Regions from separate parts of the Acetobacteroides hydrogenigenes genome, predicted to be linked through region 2. Evidence: riboswitches for the same ligand, from Rfam matches in the RefSeq annotation. Region 2 holds a riboswitch; the other holds the start of a gene.
What was found. A riboswitch is a leader RNA that binds a small molecule or an ion and turns the genes downstream of it on or off. The one in region 2 is predicted to bind cobalamin.
Positions count from the first base shown of each region.

Region 1 (8,673 bases), on a different contig from region 2:
AGAGCTGCACTCCTATAATAACCAATGTTAGCGAAATGTAGAATAGAGGCTGGTCCGTAACTTCTCTTACCTTCATATGGTTGGCTAGATGGTATATCTTTTCGCCAATCATAAATCCGGATAAGATACCTCCCACTAAAAAGGTTATTATGCCAAGTGTTCCAAAAAAGTGCATTGGCTTTTTACCGAATTTAGACACAAACACAACTGAGAGCAGATCCAAGAACCCATGAATAAAACGCTCCCAACCAAACTTTGTGACGCCATACTTTCGAGCCTGATGCTCTACCACTTTCTCTCCAATTCGCTTAAAGCCAGCCTGCTTTGCAAGAACGGGAATATAGCGGTGCATCTCTCCATAGACTTCAATGCTCTTAATAACTCTACGTCGATACGCCTTAAGCCCACAGTTAAAATCGTTGAGCTTAATGCCGCTAACCAAACGAGCTGTGGCGTTAAAGAACTTGCTAGGAAGCCTCTTCCCGATGGGATCGTAGCGCTTTTGCTTCCAACCCGACACAAGGTCGTACTTTTCTTCAACTATCATTCGGTAAAGCTCAGGGATCTCGTTAGGGCTATCCTGCAAATCGGCATCCATGGTAATCACCACATCGCCTTGAGCCGCATCGAATCCTGAATATAGCGCAGCCGATTTCCCATAGTTGCGAAGAAAACTAATTCCTCTAACAAAGGAATACTTTGAGGCCAACTCTTCAACAACACTCCAAGAGTCATCGGTACTTCCATCGTCGACCATAATTACCTCGAAAGAGAAGCCGTTGGCTTTCATAACCCTATCAATCCACTCTGCCAATTCGGGGAGCGACTCCTCCTCGTTGTACAACGGAACTACTACCGAAATATCTAACTTACTCATTAGTCAAATTTTACCCTTAAAACTCTGTTCCTAAAAAACAGGTGCACTTTTCTTTACAAATAAAGGTGCAAATAGGATAATTAGCAAGTTAAAAATCAAAATAGACTTAAGCTGTGAAACCAAGAAGGCTCCGACTTCCTTAGCCTTCATTATTTCATCAATGGCCTCGTCAACCTGCGCTTGAGGAACATTCTGAGCTTCCATAAAGTTTTGCATTCTTACCGCCATGTTATCAATGTACGATGGATCTATAACATACTGGTAAAAGGCGCTGAAAACGGAGGAGATTATGCTTGCCACTAACCCCACTACCAGGGTGTACACCAGCGCATCGGCATACTTCATCCTGTTATCGAGCTTTTCTTTACGATACTTGATCGAAAGAACCACTACCAAAATGTAAGTCAAAATAAAAGAAAGAATACCCAATACCCCCATCATTATAAATGAAGGATTCATTACAAAGATCAGGACAGCAATGACAATTGGAACTAATGACACGTAAACACCATTCATTGATGCCGATTTAAGCATCTCTGATGTCGATACCTTTACTTCTTCTTCCATAAGTTTGCGTTTAATGGTTAATGATTGTCAAAGATAGCAGTTTTGGCGAATGCCTGCATATTTTATTTGGCTTCTTCGGATTTTGTTGTACTTTTGTGCCCGGGTAAGTCTTACACGACCAGCTCCTGCTGAATCCCCCCAGGACCGGAAGGTAGCAAGGGTAAGCGGTTGTAGCGGTGCGATGTAAGTAGCTTACCCTTTTTTGCGTTTATACCCAAACGCAACGATACGCGAGCATTAAACTATTCAATAAAAAGGCCTCGAAGAAGCATTCTTCGAGGCCTTTTAGCATTAATGCTTTTACGAGACCTATCTATACATTAGGAATTGCTGAAACACCTAAGTAAAATGCGATCAGGCAAAACTGCTGAGTTGCCAAACACTCCTCAAAGTTAACTCCGCCCCTAAATCGTTTAAAGAAAATCTCCATAATAATACGAACGGCAACCAGAGGTATAATCGCAAACCAAATTTTCAACTTAAGCGTTAGCAAAAATGGAAGAGTTCCTGTAGCCAGAACAATAAGCCAGCCATCTATACCCAACTTACTAAAAGCCGGGGCGGCATCGTATCCTTCCTTTGGCCGTAGGTACCTATTGGTATCTATTAATGTAATGGTTGCCAAGCGCGATAAGCTTTCGCCCGAAAGGATAATCCAAGGAACCAAAGCGGGGCTTAGCTCTTGCAGTATTGCAAACTGAAGTATCAGCGCTAGCGCAACACCAAGAATACCTTGTATGCCAATTTGCTTATCGGTCCTATTTTTAACGTAGAAGCGTTGCCCATGCCTACCTCCTAGGTTATCGAAGAAATAGGCTAAGCCTCCTTCCTGCAAACCTCCTGTCAAAAAAACAGAAAAGGTTAACGCAATGGCAACCGTAACGGGTTGGGTAAATAGGAAATCGACCAAGTAGAATACCAGCGCAACAAGCCCACCAACAATCCATCCTACAATAGCATAAAATGGAGCGGTTCTCCCGTATTCCACATGGGAGATTGACATCCATCGTGCAATAGGAATTCGGGTGAACAGAGATATCGTTGCAGCAATTCTTCGAAACATTATTAATGCAGACTTTGGGCTTAGCGGTGATATTTCACACAAACTTATGAAATGAAAAGCGAAGAGTACAGGTTGTTGGCTACTTTTTGCGGCTAGAGAACCATTTTTTTGCAGCACCTACCTTCTTTTCGGGCTTTGTTGATGCTCTTTCTTTTGAATCAGCCTTTTTAACGAGACCTGTTTTACCCGACTGCTTACCTCCCTTAGGCGCTCGCTCATATTCCTTTTCTGCCGGAACTGGTTTGGACTTTTTTTCCTCTGTCCCTAGGTTTCGACCTATACGTTTAGAGCGAAATTCGGGCTGTTTCTTTTCTGCCACAACCTTTTCAACAAATCGAAGCGGCTCTCCGTCAATTCGAATAAAGTCTGTTTTAAAAGCTTTATCGCCCACTTCTGCGGTATGTCCATTAACGGTAACGCGTTCTTGCGCAATATACTCGTCGGCCTCTCGACGCGAACAAAACCCAGCGTCGCTAATTAGCTTATTAAGGCGAACGGCATCCTTTTTACGTTGTTGCATAAAATTTGATGTTGAAAGATGCAGTAGTTATACATCCAGCCACGAAGTTAGCTATTTCTGCCAACATACTCCAAACGCCTTACATCTAGCGTTAATCGATTGTCGTAGGATTGTTACAGAAGGATACAATAGCATGGCTAGCTCATGCCTAAGCTTAGAAACAAAAGGTGCAGAGATAGTGGATAATCCATTCACTCCGCACCTGTTTCTGAATAAGGCATTTTGCAAAAATATTCTTTTACCGATTGTAGCAAACATTATTGCAAAAAAAAATTAACATGATACGGTTAGCATTTAGCAAAAGCCGAAAAGTGGGGCACTTTTAGGAAATCTGAAAAGAAAAAAGCTAATTCGCCTTTGAGTACATAAATTAAGCCTATCTTTGCGCCAGTTTTGGTTTCCGCCATATGCGGGGCGAAAAGGGAATCGGGTGAAAATCCCGAGCAGTTACCGCTGCTGTAAGTTCTACCAAAACCTTTTATCACCATCCAAATGCCACTGTCCGGTTGGGACGGGAAGGCCGATAAAAGGGGAACAAGCCAGAAGACCTGCCAGAACGTGAACATTTATAGCTTTCGGATAAAGGGCTTGGTGTAATTCTTTTACATTGCTTACAGCATCACATCTTTTTATTCGCAGGTTTTAAATGGTTGAATCGCTAACGATTTTGATCATTTGTAAAACATGTTACTTAACGTTCTTCTTTTTAGCGCGCTTTCCATTCCAGGGAATCTTCCTGAGGAAAGGCCCATTGCGGATACCATACACCTTAAAGAGGTAGTGGTAAGCAGCAAACTTAAGCGCTACACGTCGGGGCTATCGCTAAAAATAGTTTCGCCAACCGAACTTCGGCAGAACAGCAGCATGCTACTCTCCGAACTGCTTACCAGCCAAGCTGCGGTTACGGTAAACAGCTACAGTCCGGGAGGGACCTCGAACGTGTCGATGCGCGGATTAAACTCTTCGCATACGGCCGTGCTCTGGAACGGCATCAACCTGCAGAGCACCATGAACGCCGGGGTTAACTTCGGAAGCATCCCTACCTTCTTTGTAGATCAAGTGGTGGTACAGCAGGGCGGAAACGGCGCGCTGTTTGGCAGCGGTGCCATTGGCGGAGTTATTCACCTGGACAACACCCTGAATCTTGGCGAAGGGCATAGCGGCGAGGTGATGCAGTCGGTAGGTAGCTACGGCCTTTCGTACACCGGAGCCAAGCACACCTACAGCGGCTCTAAAATGGCGCTATCCACCCGACTATTCTACACCGAAGCCGAGAACGACTACAAAGTTAACAGCAGCGACAACCGCGATAGGCAGATAAACGCCCGCTACTCCAAGGGCGGAATCATGGAAACCGGAACATTTGCGCTTACTGGCAACGACAAGCTGGTGGTATCGGTTTGGGGACAGGACGGATACAACCAGTACCCCCCGATGGTGAGCAACACCATGAGCAGCGAATACGACTACAACCGTTTTCTTAGAGCAGCAGCGCAATGGCAAGCTACGCGCCATCGGGTTCGCTTCAACGTAAAGTCGGCACTCTTTAACGACTGGCAGAAATACCGCAATCCGGGCATAGAACGATCGAATCACCATACCACACAGGGACAGCTGGAGGGCGAAGCCATTGTGACCCTTAGCGCGGGCAGCACGCTGGAGGGCGGTATAAACGCATCGTACGAGAGAGCCTCCTCTACCAACTATCCTGACGCCAAAGAGCGATACCGACCTGCCGGTGTGCTTGGATATCGCTTCCGCACCAGCAATGGTGGGTTCGAGGCATTTGCAAGCATTCGGCAGGAGCTTATAAATGGCGATGCATCGCCTATGACTTGGTCGGTAGGTTTACAAAAAAGGCTACTACCTGGGCTACAGCTAAGGGGGAACGTATCGCGAAACTACCGAGTGCCTTCGTTTAACGATCTGTACTGGACGGGATGGGGAAATCCGGATCTGAAACCGGAAGACGGCTACGGCGAAGAGCTGGGGCTGGACTACCTGTACATGAAGAAAGGGTTCTTGCTTTCGGTAAAGACGGCTGCATTCAACAACAACGTCGACAACTGGATTCTGTGGATGCCAAGCGGGTCGATCTGGACTCCTCAAAACGTGAAGTCGGTATGGTCGAGAGGTGCCGAGGCCAACATTACGGCCAAGCAGCAGCTGAATCGTACCACGCTGGGGGTGGATCTCTCGGGGCTGTTTACGCGATCGACCGATCAGACCTCGGGATCGGCTGTAAAAGGACAGCAGCTTCCGTACAAGCCGAAATACAAAGGAAGCGCCGCTATTTACCTTCAAACAAAGTGGTATAGCATCCGGTACGCACATTCGTATACGGGTAGGCGCTACTACATCAGCAACACCGACTGGCTGAATCCGTACAGCATAGGCTCGGTTGTGGTTGAAGCACAGATGCACTTTAGCTGGGGCGGTATGCGACCATTCGCACGGATAGATAACATCTGGAACAGGGACTACCAAATGGTAAAAGGCTACGCGCTACCGCTAAGAACCTTCCAAGCCGGAGTATCCGTAAGCTTTGGAAAGCAGAGGTAGCCTCAGCATATACCGACAATAGAAGTAATCAACAATAAACCAACAATAGAAACATGAAAAAGCTACTTTACGCGGCCCTTCTGCTAGGTGCTGCAATACAGTTTACAGCTTGCGATGATGATGATTCGCCTGCAAAACCTAAGCAACGCTACGACCTTACCCAAGGAATGGTGATCGTCAACGAGGGAAGCTTCGGAAAGAATGAGGCATCGATTTCGCTCTACTACACCAACGGCGATAGCCTTGCCAACGACGTTTACTATAAGGTGAACAAGGAGGAGTTGGGTGACGTACTCCAAAGTATTGCGGTGGCAGATACTTCAGCCTATTTAGTTCTCAACGGATCGAACAAGATAGTTGCCGTAAGCAAGTACTCCTGCAAGAAATACGCTATGATTCCAGTAGAAGGTCCTCGCTATATGGTTGTAAATGGAAAAACAGGCTATGTAAGCGCTTGGAAAAATGATGAGATAGCTATAGTTAATCTTAAAGAGAATAAGGTTACGGGGTCTATTAAAGTAGGATCTGATCCAGAAGGAATGGTTATTTATAATAATAAGCTTTATGTAGCCAATAGCGCTGGAAGCGGTGGTAAAAATAACACCATATCGGTTATCAATCTTAGCAACAACACCATTGAAAGAACCATTAATGTAGCAGATTCTCCTAAAGCATTTGTGGTAGATAAGACAGGAGTAGTATGGGTTGTATGCGCAGGCTATACCGATTGGACAAATTCAGCAAATAGCACTAAAGGTGCTATTTGCAAGATTAATCCATCTAATTATGAAGTTACTAAAATTAACATAGAAGGCTTTAATCCTGATAGACTTCAGATAAGCAGCACCAAGGATAAGCTTTACTATATAGGAAGCTATGGAGCACCCGGTATCTTCCAAATGGACATTGCGGCAGCTGCGGCTCCAACAAAGCCATTCATTAGTGGCGATTTTTATGGATTAGCCATCAATCCTTCTAATGGTGAAATAATGGCTATGACTGCTCCTTATACCTCTCTTACCCACAAGATGATTCGTTACAATAGTACCAATGGCGAGAAAATAAAAGAGTACAATGTTGGTATTTATCCTAACGGCGGATACTTCTTCAACTAGTTTTTTCATACATCAGCAAAAGAGCCGCACGAGGAATCGTGCGGCTTTTTTATGAAACCATGCTGCTGCTACGAGACTGTTCATGCAACTGTGTCTGCAAAATGATAACGTTAACTTTGCAGACACAGTTGCATGAACAGTCTCAATATAGAAGGTACAATTCCATAAATATACCCCATCTGTCACCATTTTTACCCCATGTGACAATGCTTTTATTACATCTGTCACCATTTTTATCGCGTGTGACAGCACTTTTACTACAGATGACGGAGCTTTTATTGCATATGACAAGACCTTATACCCCGAATGCCACCATTTTTATTGCATCTGTCGTCATTTTTAATCCATGTAACAGCACTTTTATGCCATCTGACAAGGCTTGAGACCCCGAATGATTGCATTTTTATACTATATGACAAGATTTAAAACTTCGAATGACAGCGTTTTTATATTGCATGATACCATTACCACCCCGTGTAATAGTTTTTATATAATTTTTTCCATAGCTATTTTCGAGTCTGCTGTTACTTTAGAGATATGCTATAGGCTTTATACCTTCGAAGTGTATCCTTTTATATAATTAGCAGCAGTCCGTTCCCCTGTACAATACTATTTTACCCATTCAGAACGCCTCTTCCCCCCTTGTACATTCTCACATAATTAATGTTTGTTATATTTTACTATCCGTAGTAAATATCAATATAAATTTATTTGTATTTTTAATTTGTTAACGTTTAAAAAGCCACTAAAAGTTGAATAGCAATGAACAGCAAGCAAGAAACCAAGTATGTAATGGAGCAGTCTACCCGCGATTTCTTAGGTAGAAACAAGGAAATTACCGATAAGCTTCCAACATTTAACGTTCTCTTCCCTCGGTTTACCAGCAATCTCCAGCAAATTGGGGACATATGCGGGTTAAAGGTGGCCGACAAAACAGGAACGGCTGTAAAAAAGGAGCAGCTACGTACCAGCCTAGCTACAAAAGCCTTTGGCATTGCCATCAAAACCGAAGCTTACGCTAAGATTAACGGTAATCCCGTGCTGGCAGCAGAAGTACACTTCACCGAATCGGAGCTGCTGCATGCACCCGACTCCAAGCTCATCGATAAGGCAAACCTTATTTACATAAAGGCAAATGCCAATATCAGTAAGCTGGCCGAATACGGTGTAACGCCCGAAATGCTAACAGAGCTTAAGGATGCAACTACGCTCTTTAACAACGAAATCCCATCGATGCGCATCGAAAGAAACGAATCGAAGGCTGCCACCCATCAGCTGAACCGAATCTTTACGGAGAATGACGAAATTCTCGAGAAGATCGATCTTTTAGTTGAAGTTGTTCGCACCACTCATCCTGAGTTTTACAGCCAGTACAAGAGCATCCGCAAGGTTCAGGGCAAGAAATCAACGACGCTATCGCTGACAACAAAGATCGTAAGCGCCTCCAATGGCGAACCCATAAAGGGTGCAAAGGCAACCTTCTTTGCTGCATCAAAAGCAGCAGTAGCATCGGCAACAAAAGAATCTAAACCCATCGTAAAGAAAACTGCCGAAAAGGGCATCTTTAAGGTTAAGAGCTTACCCGAAGGAACCTATACCGTTATAATTGAGAAGTCAGGGTATGCAACCATTACCGAAACCGTAAGCATATCGGATAATGAAATGACAACGCTGGATATAAAAATGGATAAGAACTAACCATAAACGAAAAAGCCTCCGCAAATGCGGAGGCTATCTTTTTTAACGTGCGCTCGATATAACGTACAATATTACCCATAGTATCATCCCGTGCTTGTCACGGAAACTTTAGTTCGGCGTAGCCAATCTAAAATCTAGTCCGAAGGACTTCTTTCTACAATTCCAAATTTATTATAGACCATAAAAGACCTTCGGTCTACTATTTAGATGCCGGGACAAGCTATTGCCGTCAGATACTATGATTAAATCCAAGGATTACGATCATTTTTTT
Region 1 is NZ_SLWB01000010.1:51-8,723, reverse strand. It holds gene CLV25_RS10515 (glycosyltransferase family 2 protein) at 1-877, opposite strand, end outside; gene CLV25_RS10510 (DUF4199 domain-containing protein) at 908-1,444, opposite strand; RNA gene ffs (signal recognition particle sRNA small type) at 1,546-1,645, shown strand; gene CLV25_RS10500 (adenosylcobinamide-GDP ribazoletransferase) at 1,758-2,507, opposite strand; gene CLV25_RS10495 (S4 domain-containing protein) at 2,587-3,027, opposite strand; cobalamin riboswitch at 3,405-3,597, shown strand; gene CLV25_RS10490 (TonB-dependent receptor plug domain-containing protein) at 3,712-5,589, shown strand; gene CLV25_RS10485 (DUF5074 domain-containing protein) at 5,643-6,704, shown strand; gene CLV25_RS10480 (carboxypeptidase-like regulatory domain-containing protein) at 7,467-8,402, shown strand.
Region 1: another riboswitch for cobalamin. It lies ahead of CLV25_RS10490 (TonB-dependent receptor plug domain-containing protein); the one in region 2 lies ahead of CLV25_RS12940 (TonB-dependent receptor plug domain-containing protein).

Region 2 (8,673 bases):
CGGCAACCGAAGCGGGTAGCTCGCCCTCCGAGCGGCTGTAGTGGAACTCGTGACCGCGAACCTCAACGCTTCCAAGCATCGCCTTACGGTAGCCCAGCGTGCATTTGGCATCCCTAAAGGTAGTGCCAAAATCGAAGAAGCCAACCATCGGGTAGCTGGTGCCATCCTTAAGGGTAAGGTGGCTACCGAGGTAGATCATCCCTCCACATTCGGCGAGCATGGCGCCACCGCTGCTGCAGTAATTTCTGATAGATTCCAACATTGCATGGTTGGCCGACAGCTGCTCGGCGTGGAACTCGGGATATCCCCCGGGAAGGTAAACGAAATCGGCCTCGGGAAGGTGGCTGTCGCTAATAGGAGAGAAGTAGGTGATGGTTCCCTGCTGCTCCAGCGCCTCTATGTTAGCCGGGTAGATAAAGTTAAACGCTGCATCCCGAGCTACAGCAATTCTTATTTTAGTTGATGAAGGTGCCGGCTGCTCAACAAAAGTAGGTTTAGACGATGCTGTAACCTCCAGCAACCGGTCGATGTTTACGTTTGTAAAGATGGAGCTAGCAGCCTTGTTACAGACCTCATCCACCATCTCCGAATCTTCGGTTTGTAGTCCTAGATGGCGCGACTCCAACCGCAGCTCATCGTTCTTGGCAATCCAACCAAGAGGTTCTACGCCCACCTCCTCGGCAGCCATCTTTAGCATCTGGTAGTGCGAGGTGCTGCCCACAAAGTTGAAGATAACGCCAGCCACTTGAACATCGGAATCGTAGGTGGCGAATCCCTTTAGCAGTGGAGCCACTGAGTGCGCCATGGCCTTAGCGTTTACCACCAGCACCACGGGGATGTTGAGCGTCTTGGCCACTTCGGCGCTGCTTCCTAGGTGGCGGTCGTACCCGTCGAACATCCCCATTACTCCCTCAACTACGGAGACATCAGCCTGAAAAGCCTGATGGGCATAGCGCTTCCGCACGCCATCGGCATCAGCCATGAAGAGATCGAGATTGTAGCAGCTACATCCGGCGGCCACCTCGTGCAGCTTGGTGTCGAGGTAGTCGGGACCACACTTAAAGGGTTGAACCTTTAACCCACGACCTTTCAAATGGCGAAGCAGCGCCAGCGTTACCAGCGTTTTGCCCGAACCGCTGTGGGGAGCGGTAATGAGGAACTGGGATTTATTCATCTTCTATTTATTAAACACAGAGACGATTTTATTCAACACAGAGACGCAGAGATACAGAGGCCACAGGATAAATCTGTAAAAAAAAATAAAATCTCTGTGCTCTCAGTGTCTCTGTGTTAAAGGTACTAGTTAAAGCTACGGGTAACCTTAGCCGCGCTAAATGAACTCATGTTGTTGATCATGCAGATGGCTGACTCTAGGATAGGGTAGGCAACTAGCGCTCCGGTTCCTTCGCCCAACCTAAGCTCGAGCTGCAGCAGTGGCGTTCCTCCAAGAATATCGAGCATCAGCTTATGCGCCCCCTCGTTGCTCTTGTGCGAGTAGATGCAGTAGTCGAGCACCTCGGGATGAAGGGCTGCGGCGGCCATCAGCGAAGCGGTGATGTTGAAGCCATCCACCAAAATTACCATACCTAGTTCGGCAGCACGAAGCATACCTCCAGTAATCATGGCCATCTCGTATCCGCTAAAGTGTGCGATGATGTCGAAGGCCGATCTGTCGCCCTTGTAGCTGGCCTTGGCGCGGCTAAGTATATCGAGCTTATGTTGAACGCCTTTGTTATCAAGACCGCTACCTGCGCCTACCGTTTTTTCGAGAGGAACGTTGTGCAGCATCGTCATCAGCATCGAAGAGCAGGAGGTGTTGCCAATACCCATCTCACCAAAGCTAACCACGTTCGATCCCTCGCGGTGAATATCGTCCACCACCTCGGCACCGCGCTCTAGGGCAAGATGCAGCTCCTCGTGGGTCATGGCTGGTTCGTATAGGAAATTGCGGGTTCCGAAGGCAATCTTCTTATGAACCAATTCTGGATGCCCCTCAAAGTCGTGGTCTACGCCCGAATCGATAACCTTTAGCCCAATATTATGCTGACGGGCAAAGACGCTAACGCCCGCGCCGCCACCGATGAAGTTGTACACCATCTGGCGGGTTACCTCCTTAACCGTTGCGCTTACGCCTTCGTCGGCAATGCCGTGATCGCCTGCAAACACGAGGTTGTAGGGCTTGCTAAGGGTTGGGGTAAGGGTTTGTTGGATGACGCCAATGCGTAGCGCAGTCTCCTCGAGCAGCCCAAGCGATCCCTTTGGCTTGGTGAGGTCGTCGATCTTATCCTGCAGCTGGGCTGCAATGGCCCTATCGGGTCGTTTGATGGAAAATGTCTTCATTGTCTTCTCTATTTTAGTGTCACGATGTGCGTATCACGTATTACGAGCGGTCGGTTACAAGGTTTACCCCGTCGGTTACACCTTTTTTGTGCCCGGTTGCAAAGGTTTACCCGTCAGTTACCAAGTTTTGGGCGTCGGTTACAAGGTTTTACCCGCCGGTTACAGGTTTTTTGCCATTGGTTACCATGTTTTACCCGTCGGTTACGGTAACTGGGCACTAAATACTTGTAACCGATTCTGAAAATATGGTAACCGACCATCCCAAATATCTTCTTTCACTTCGCCCATTTTCACCTAGCCCTTACAGGCTAGGCTTTACGATTACACCCTTTCAGGGCTTGTATTTCTTCCTTTAACTTCATCTACCTTCTGAAATAACTTCATCTACCTTCTCTTCTAAACCTAAACGGCCTCACCTTCTCCTCGGGCAGGTTGGCCTTAAAGCCATCATAGCGGGCAAGGGTGAAGAACAGATCGGACAGGCGATTGATGTAGGCGGCTATCCAAGGCTCTACGCCTCCCTCCTCTACTACAGGACAGAGTTCACGTTCGGCCCTTCGGATGGTGGCGCGTACAATATGACATAAGGCGCTCACCTCGGTCTGCCCGGGAAGGATGAACTCCGTGCTTTCTCCCATTTCCTGGGTCATCTCTTCCATCCACTTCTCGCAAAAGGGGGCGCCATCTTCCACCTTTGGAGCATTCGATGGCCTTGGCGACTCGGGTACGGTAGCTATATGCGACATGGTGTGCATCAGCCCCATTTGTACGGTGTACAGCCGCTCCTGCCAGGGATGCTCGTCGCCCAGCTTTGTGCGCAAAAGGCCAATGAACGAGTTGGCCTCGTCGATGGCGCCGTTGGCCTCTATGCGGCAGTGATTCTTCGGAACGCGAATGCCGCCTGCCAGCGATGTGCGGCCCTTATCGCCGCCACGGGTGTAAATTGCCATTGCTTACTTTTATTTTAGTATCACGGGAGAATGTCTCCAATAATCACTACATGCTAAATCAGCGCGATTACCCTCCTTTACAAGGAGGGGTCGGCGTAGCCGGGGGTGGTTGTCGATTTTGGATACAAAACCACCCCGCCCTACGGGCACCCCTCCTTAAGAAGGAGGGGAATCGCGCCGAGTAAACGTTGTTATAAACAAGAAATGTTTGCTATCAAAAGCCTTCCTTCTGTATACCCCTGACAGGGTTTCAAACCCTGTCAGGGGTATTATATTCACTTCTCACTACTCCCTTCTCACTATTTCACCTTTACCGGAATTCCCGACACCATCAGCACCACCTCATCGGCCGTTGATGCGATGTGCTGGTTTAGCCAGCCCTGCAGGTCGGTAAACCTTCGTTGGATGGCATTCTCGGCATGACCGCCCATCCCAATCTCGTTGGAGATAAAAATGAAGGTGGCAGGTTGCTCTACGAGCTGCGCAAGCTCCGCCTTAAGTTCCTCCAGCGACTTCTCGATATCCGAATCGTTATCGAAAAAGAAGTTGGTAGCCCAAAGAGTCACGCAATCTACCACCACCACACGGTTAGCGAGGTCGTGGCGGCTGAGGAGTTTCTCCTCTTCGATGTTGGTCCACATCGGACCACGATCTGCCTGATGGCGTTCCACACGAAGACGAAAATCATCGTCCCAGATGCGCGAGGTGGCCAAGTAAACGGGATTTTCAGCCAACTCGAGAGCCAATCGCTGAGCGTAGCTGCTCTTTCCTGAGCGCTGTCCACCGGTAATGAGAATAATTTTAGATGCCATCCAGTAAGTATTAAAAGTTAGCAACTCATATATGGTATCACGACGCACGTATCAAGTATCACGAGGCTTACGCCAATTATATTTGACATCCAATACCCGTATATTCTGTCGTCTTTCGTGATACATGTGTCGTGTGTCGTGATTCCATCGGTGTAGAATTGTTTCATTAGAAGTTTATAGTAGCCTTCATCGAGAACATTCTTCCAGGAAGGTTATACCCACGCTTCTCGTAGTAGTTCTCGTCGGTTACGTTGCTTACATAGCCCATCAGACTTATCTTTTTGGTTACATCGTAACCTAAATATAGATCCAAGGTCATCATTTGAGGGTAACGCACCTCTACGTACTGATCGTAGAAGCTCCAGTTACGGTCGTAGCGGTAGCCAACGTAGCGTCCCTTGAAGCCTGCTGATAGCTTGTTGCTCTTGTAATCGGTTCCATAGACGATATTATTGTCGGCTACATTAAGCATGCGGTGACTCATCTTACCTAAGCCGTACTCATCGAGCTCCTCGTTAGCGTTTAGGATGGAGGTGAACTTGATGTACGAGGTTAAATCGAATCGATTTGCTGCAAGATAGCCAAAGTTATAGGCAACGCTAGCCTCAAGACCATCAATTGTACCGGTGCTGGCATTCTGGAAAGTGTTCAGTCCCTTGATCTCGCTTCCATCGGCATAGATGAACTTGCCATCTTTGGTGGTGTACTTCACCTCAAGGTTGTTCAGGTTATCGGCGGTTACATCCACAAATACCTGTACGCCGTTATTCTTCGACTCTGTTCTAAAGTAGCCAAGCTCAGTGCTCCAGCCATTCTTATTGTATGATACTCCAAGATCAAACGATTTCGATTCAAGGTTCTTCAAATTCTTATTTCCTACGGTGATGGCTACCGTCTTATTTTTGGTGTCGAACACCTCTGAGTAGCCGGCCAGCTGGTAAACATCGGCATAGGAGAAGCCGCTCCCGGCATTGGCCTTGATGGATAGCCCCGGTAGTACCTTGTAGGTTATGCCTAAGCTAGGGCTAAAGATGGCGTTATTCTCCTTATTGGCAGGATTGGTCATTTTCTCGGTTTGCTTTAGGTCGTACTTGTTGAAGTCGTAACGACCTCCAAGGCTGGCCAACAGCTTGCCCTTAAAGAATTCGAGATTACCCTGAACGTAAAGACCAAAATTTCTTAGTGCGAAGTCCTGATTGTATGGCTTGATTCGCTCCCCAAGGTTGTTGTAGCGCTCGCTTAGCGATTGCGAGTGGGCATAATCAACGCCAATGGTAATATGATGCTGATTAATGCGAACAACGCTTTGCGCCTGCACTCCGCTCCACTCCAGTTCCCTCGATATCGATAGGTAAGGAGTAACAAACGCCTTCTTCTCATAAATCACCTCATCATCCGAAACATCCCTGCCATAGTATCCTTTTACCATTGCGGTTACGTTACGACCAATTGATCCGGTTAGCGAGATATCGCCGGAAGTATAGTTCAAATCCTTGCGGGTAGGAGTTGTTCCATACGCTATGTCGCCGGGCGACTCCACATCGTTGGCAATAGAGCGGTTTACGTAGGCATTCAGCTTCCAATCGCGACAGATATCGTAGCCCAAGCGTAGATCCATGTTGGTTTTGGTGTACTTAGTAAACGGACGGGTGTCTCCATCGCCACGCTTATCGGGATCGGTAGTCTCTGCTCCAGTCTTCTTGTAGAAGTTGGTAACCTCGCCGCCGCCGAGCCATCCTCTAAAGATGTTCCCCTTGCCCATCTTGTAATCTTTGGGGTTATTCGAGATGGAGAATCCGGCATCAAAATCGAGCTTAGGTGCGATAGAACCACCCACCGACACCGACGAGTTTACCTTATCGCACGATCCGTAGCTGAAGGATGCTGTTCCACCAATAGCCCCCTTGCTATTTTTGGTGATGATGTTTACAACGCCACCCATTGCCGTTGGACCGTAAAGCGCCGATGCAGGACCTTTGAGCACTTCAATCCTTTCGACGTTCGATAGATCTATCATGCTTAAGTTGGCACTTCCTGCAGGGCGACCGTTTATTAGTATTAGCGTTTTGGAGTTCAACTTCCCATTTTCGGGGCGAAAGCCACGGATGCTCACCCCCGAAAGAATGCCGGGATACTGCACCACATCGAGCCCCGCATTTTCCTTAAGAATAGAGGTCAAATCTTTTTGTGGAGCCCTTTCGATAAGAGCTAAATGAATCATCTCGATACGTTGAGAGACGTTCTCCTTCTTTACTGCCATCCGCTGTCCAACAACTACCACCTCATCTACCTTGAGGTTCATCTTTATGCTGTCAGATTCGTAGGCACTTGCAGCACCTGCTGTTCGAATTAATCCGGCAACAAGCAATGCCGCAACTAAAACCTTTTTCATTTAATGGTTATAATAAATTAAACAATAGCCCTACTCCCACGAGGGCATCATCGTTTGCACCAACAAGGCAGGTTTCCTGGCTTCCGTCGCATCGCTGTGCCTTCCCACCATTAGGCAGTGACCACTTATCAGGATGTTGCTGACGGTTACAGTAGCGGGTCTGCTCAGGATTTGCACCTGATTCCCTTTTAAAGGCGTCCCTTTCACCTTGCGGTAAGGAGTATATCAATTTTTCAGCTCTACTAGTAGCTCGTTTATTGTTTCAAATTCCATTTCTTTACAGCCAACCGAGACCAACTTGTACGGTTTCGTGGCATCTCTAACCACCCGAAGATGGTTTTCTGCTTTTACATTCTTATTTGCAACGGCAATCCCATTACGATGCAACGCCTTTTCGATCCAGAAGTGGCTTCCTGCATCGGCATCAAGAGATATTAGTTTCTCGTGCTTCTCATTTAAACGGAAGCGTCCGATGCTTCGGTCGAAGATGATGCTGTCGCGCTCGAAGTAGGAGTTGAATGCACCCGATAGCACCAAGTCCTCGGGAGCGCCACATGCTACTTCACGCTCCTTACCCATTAGCCAAATCTTATCGGAAAGATCGAGCGCTAAATCCAAGTCGTGCGTCGAAAGAAGTATCGCCTTATCCATTTTATCGGTGAGCTTGCGCAGCAGCATGGTTATCTCGATACGGCTGGGAAGATCAAGGAAAGCCGTTGGCTCATCCAGAATGATTATTGGCGTTTGCTGTGCAAGCGCCTTTGCAATCATCACCTTTTGTCGCTCGCCATCGCTCAGCGAGCTGATGCGACGGTGGGTTAGCTCGCCGATACCTACGCTATGAACAACCTCTTCGATAACCTTATGGTCTTCCGAGGTTAGTCGCCCAAAGAAGCCCAGATAGGGATGACGGCCAAGGGCTATCACTTCGTAGACGAACAGATCGCCCACCACCACCTGATCGGTAAGCACCACGCTTACCAGCTTAGCCCGCTCGCGCTGCGAAAAACTGTCGATAGATCTTCCATCAAGCAATATATCGCCCGATAACTTGGGTTGAAAGCCAGCCAACGTCCTTAGGAGCGTTGATTTGCCAACCCCATTTACACCTAGCAGCGATGTCAGCTCGCCTTTGGCTAAGCTAAGGTTCATCTTTTGGTGCACCACCTTTTGTTCGCCACGTAGCTGGTAGCCAATATTAAGATCGGTTGTCTTTAGCAGGTTTCTCATGGCAATCTTTTTAGTTTAAACCTTGACTTTTGCTCCTGTTAAGGATTACGTAAAGCATAACAGGTCCTCCTAGCATCGGCGTTATAGCGTTTAGTGGCAGAATAGATCCTGAGCCCGGCAGCGTGGTTAGCAGATTACACAGAAGAGCCAATAGCGCTCCTAAAATCAGCGTAAACGGCAGCAGCGAACGATGATCTACCGATCCGAGCAGCATCCGAGCAATGTGGGGAACCGCAAGTCCTAGGAAAGCAACTGGTCCGCAGAATGCGGTGGTTACCGCAATCAGCAATCCGGCACTAAGAAGAATCAGCAAGCGAGTTTTTTGCAGTGCAACTCCCAAATTTTCGGCGTACCGTTGTCCCAGCAGCAGCGCATTCAGCGATTTGATGAGTAAAAGCGCGATAAGCAGTCCAACACTCACCGCAGTAACGAAGAATGGTATCTGCTTTAGCGATATACTGGAGAAATCGCCCATACCCCACATCACAAAGGCATGCACATTTTCGTGCGAGGCGTAAAAATTTAGTATCGATATGGCCGATGAGGCGATATATCCAATCATGATGCCCGCTATGAGCAGCACCAAGTTGCTTTTTATGTAATTCGACAGCACCAATACCAAACCAAGAATGGCAGATGCGCCAACAAAAGCAGAAACTACCACCAAAAGGTGTCCGCCAATGCCCAGCGATCCGTACTGCCCCATGGTTCCACCCAAAAAAAGCATAACGATAGCCACACCAAGGTTAGCACCTGCGCTAATACCCAACAGTGATGGTCCGGCAAGCGGGTTCTGAAACATAGTTTGCAGCATCAGCCCGCTAACAGCGAGCGCAGCTCCGGCAAACAGCGCTGTTATTGCCTGTGGTAGGCGCGTAACCAGCACAATGTTGGTCCACGATGTGCGTTCTCCATCGCCACCAAGAAGGATTCGGGTTACAGCATCAAT
Region 2 is NZ_SLWB01000014.1:98,415-107,087, reverse strand. It holds gene CLV25_RS12960 (cobyrinate a,c-diamide synthase) at 1-1,174, opposite strand, end outside; gene cobT (nicotinate-nucleotide--dimethylbenzimidazole phosphoribosyltransferase) at 1,300-2,340, opposite strand; gene CLV25_RS12950 (cob(I)yrinic acid a,c-diamide adenosyltransferase) at 2,721-3,290, opposite strand; gene CLV25_RS12945 (bifunctional adenosylcobinamide kinase/adenosylcobinamide-phosphate guanylyltransferase) at 3,590-4,102, opposite strand; gene CLV25_RS12940 (TonB-dependent receptor plug domain-containing protein) at 4,269-6,494, opposite strand; cobalamin riboswitch at 6,544-6,719, opposite strand; gene CLV25_RS12935 (ABC transporter ATP-binding protein) at 6,720-7,724, opposite strand; gene CLV25_RS12930 (iron ABC transporter permease) at 7,735-8,673, opposite strand, start outside.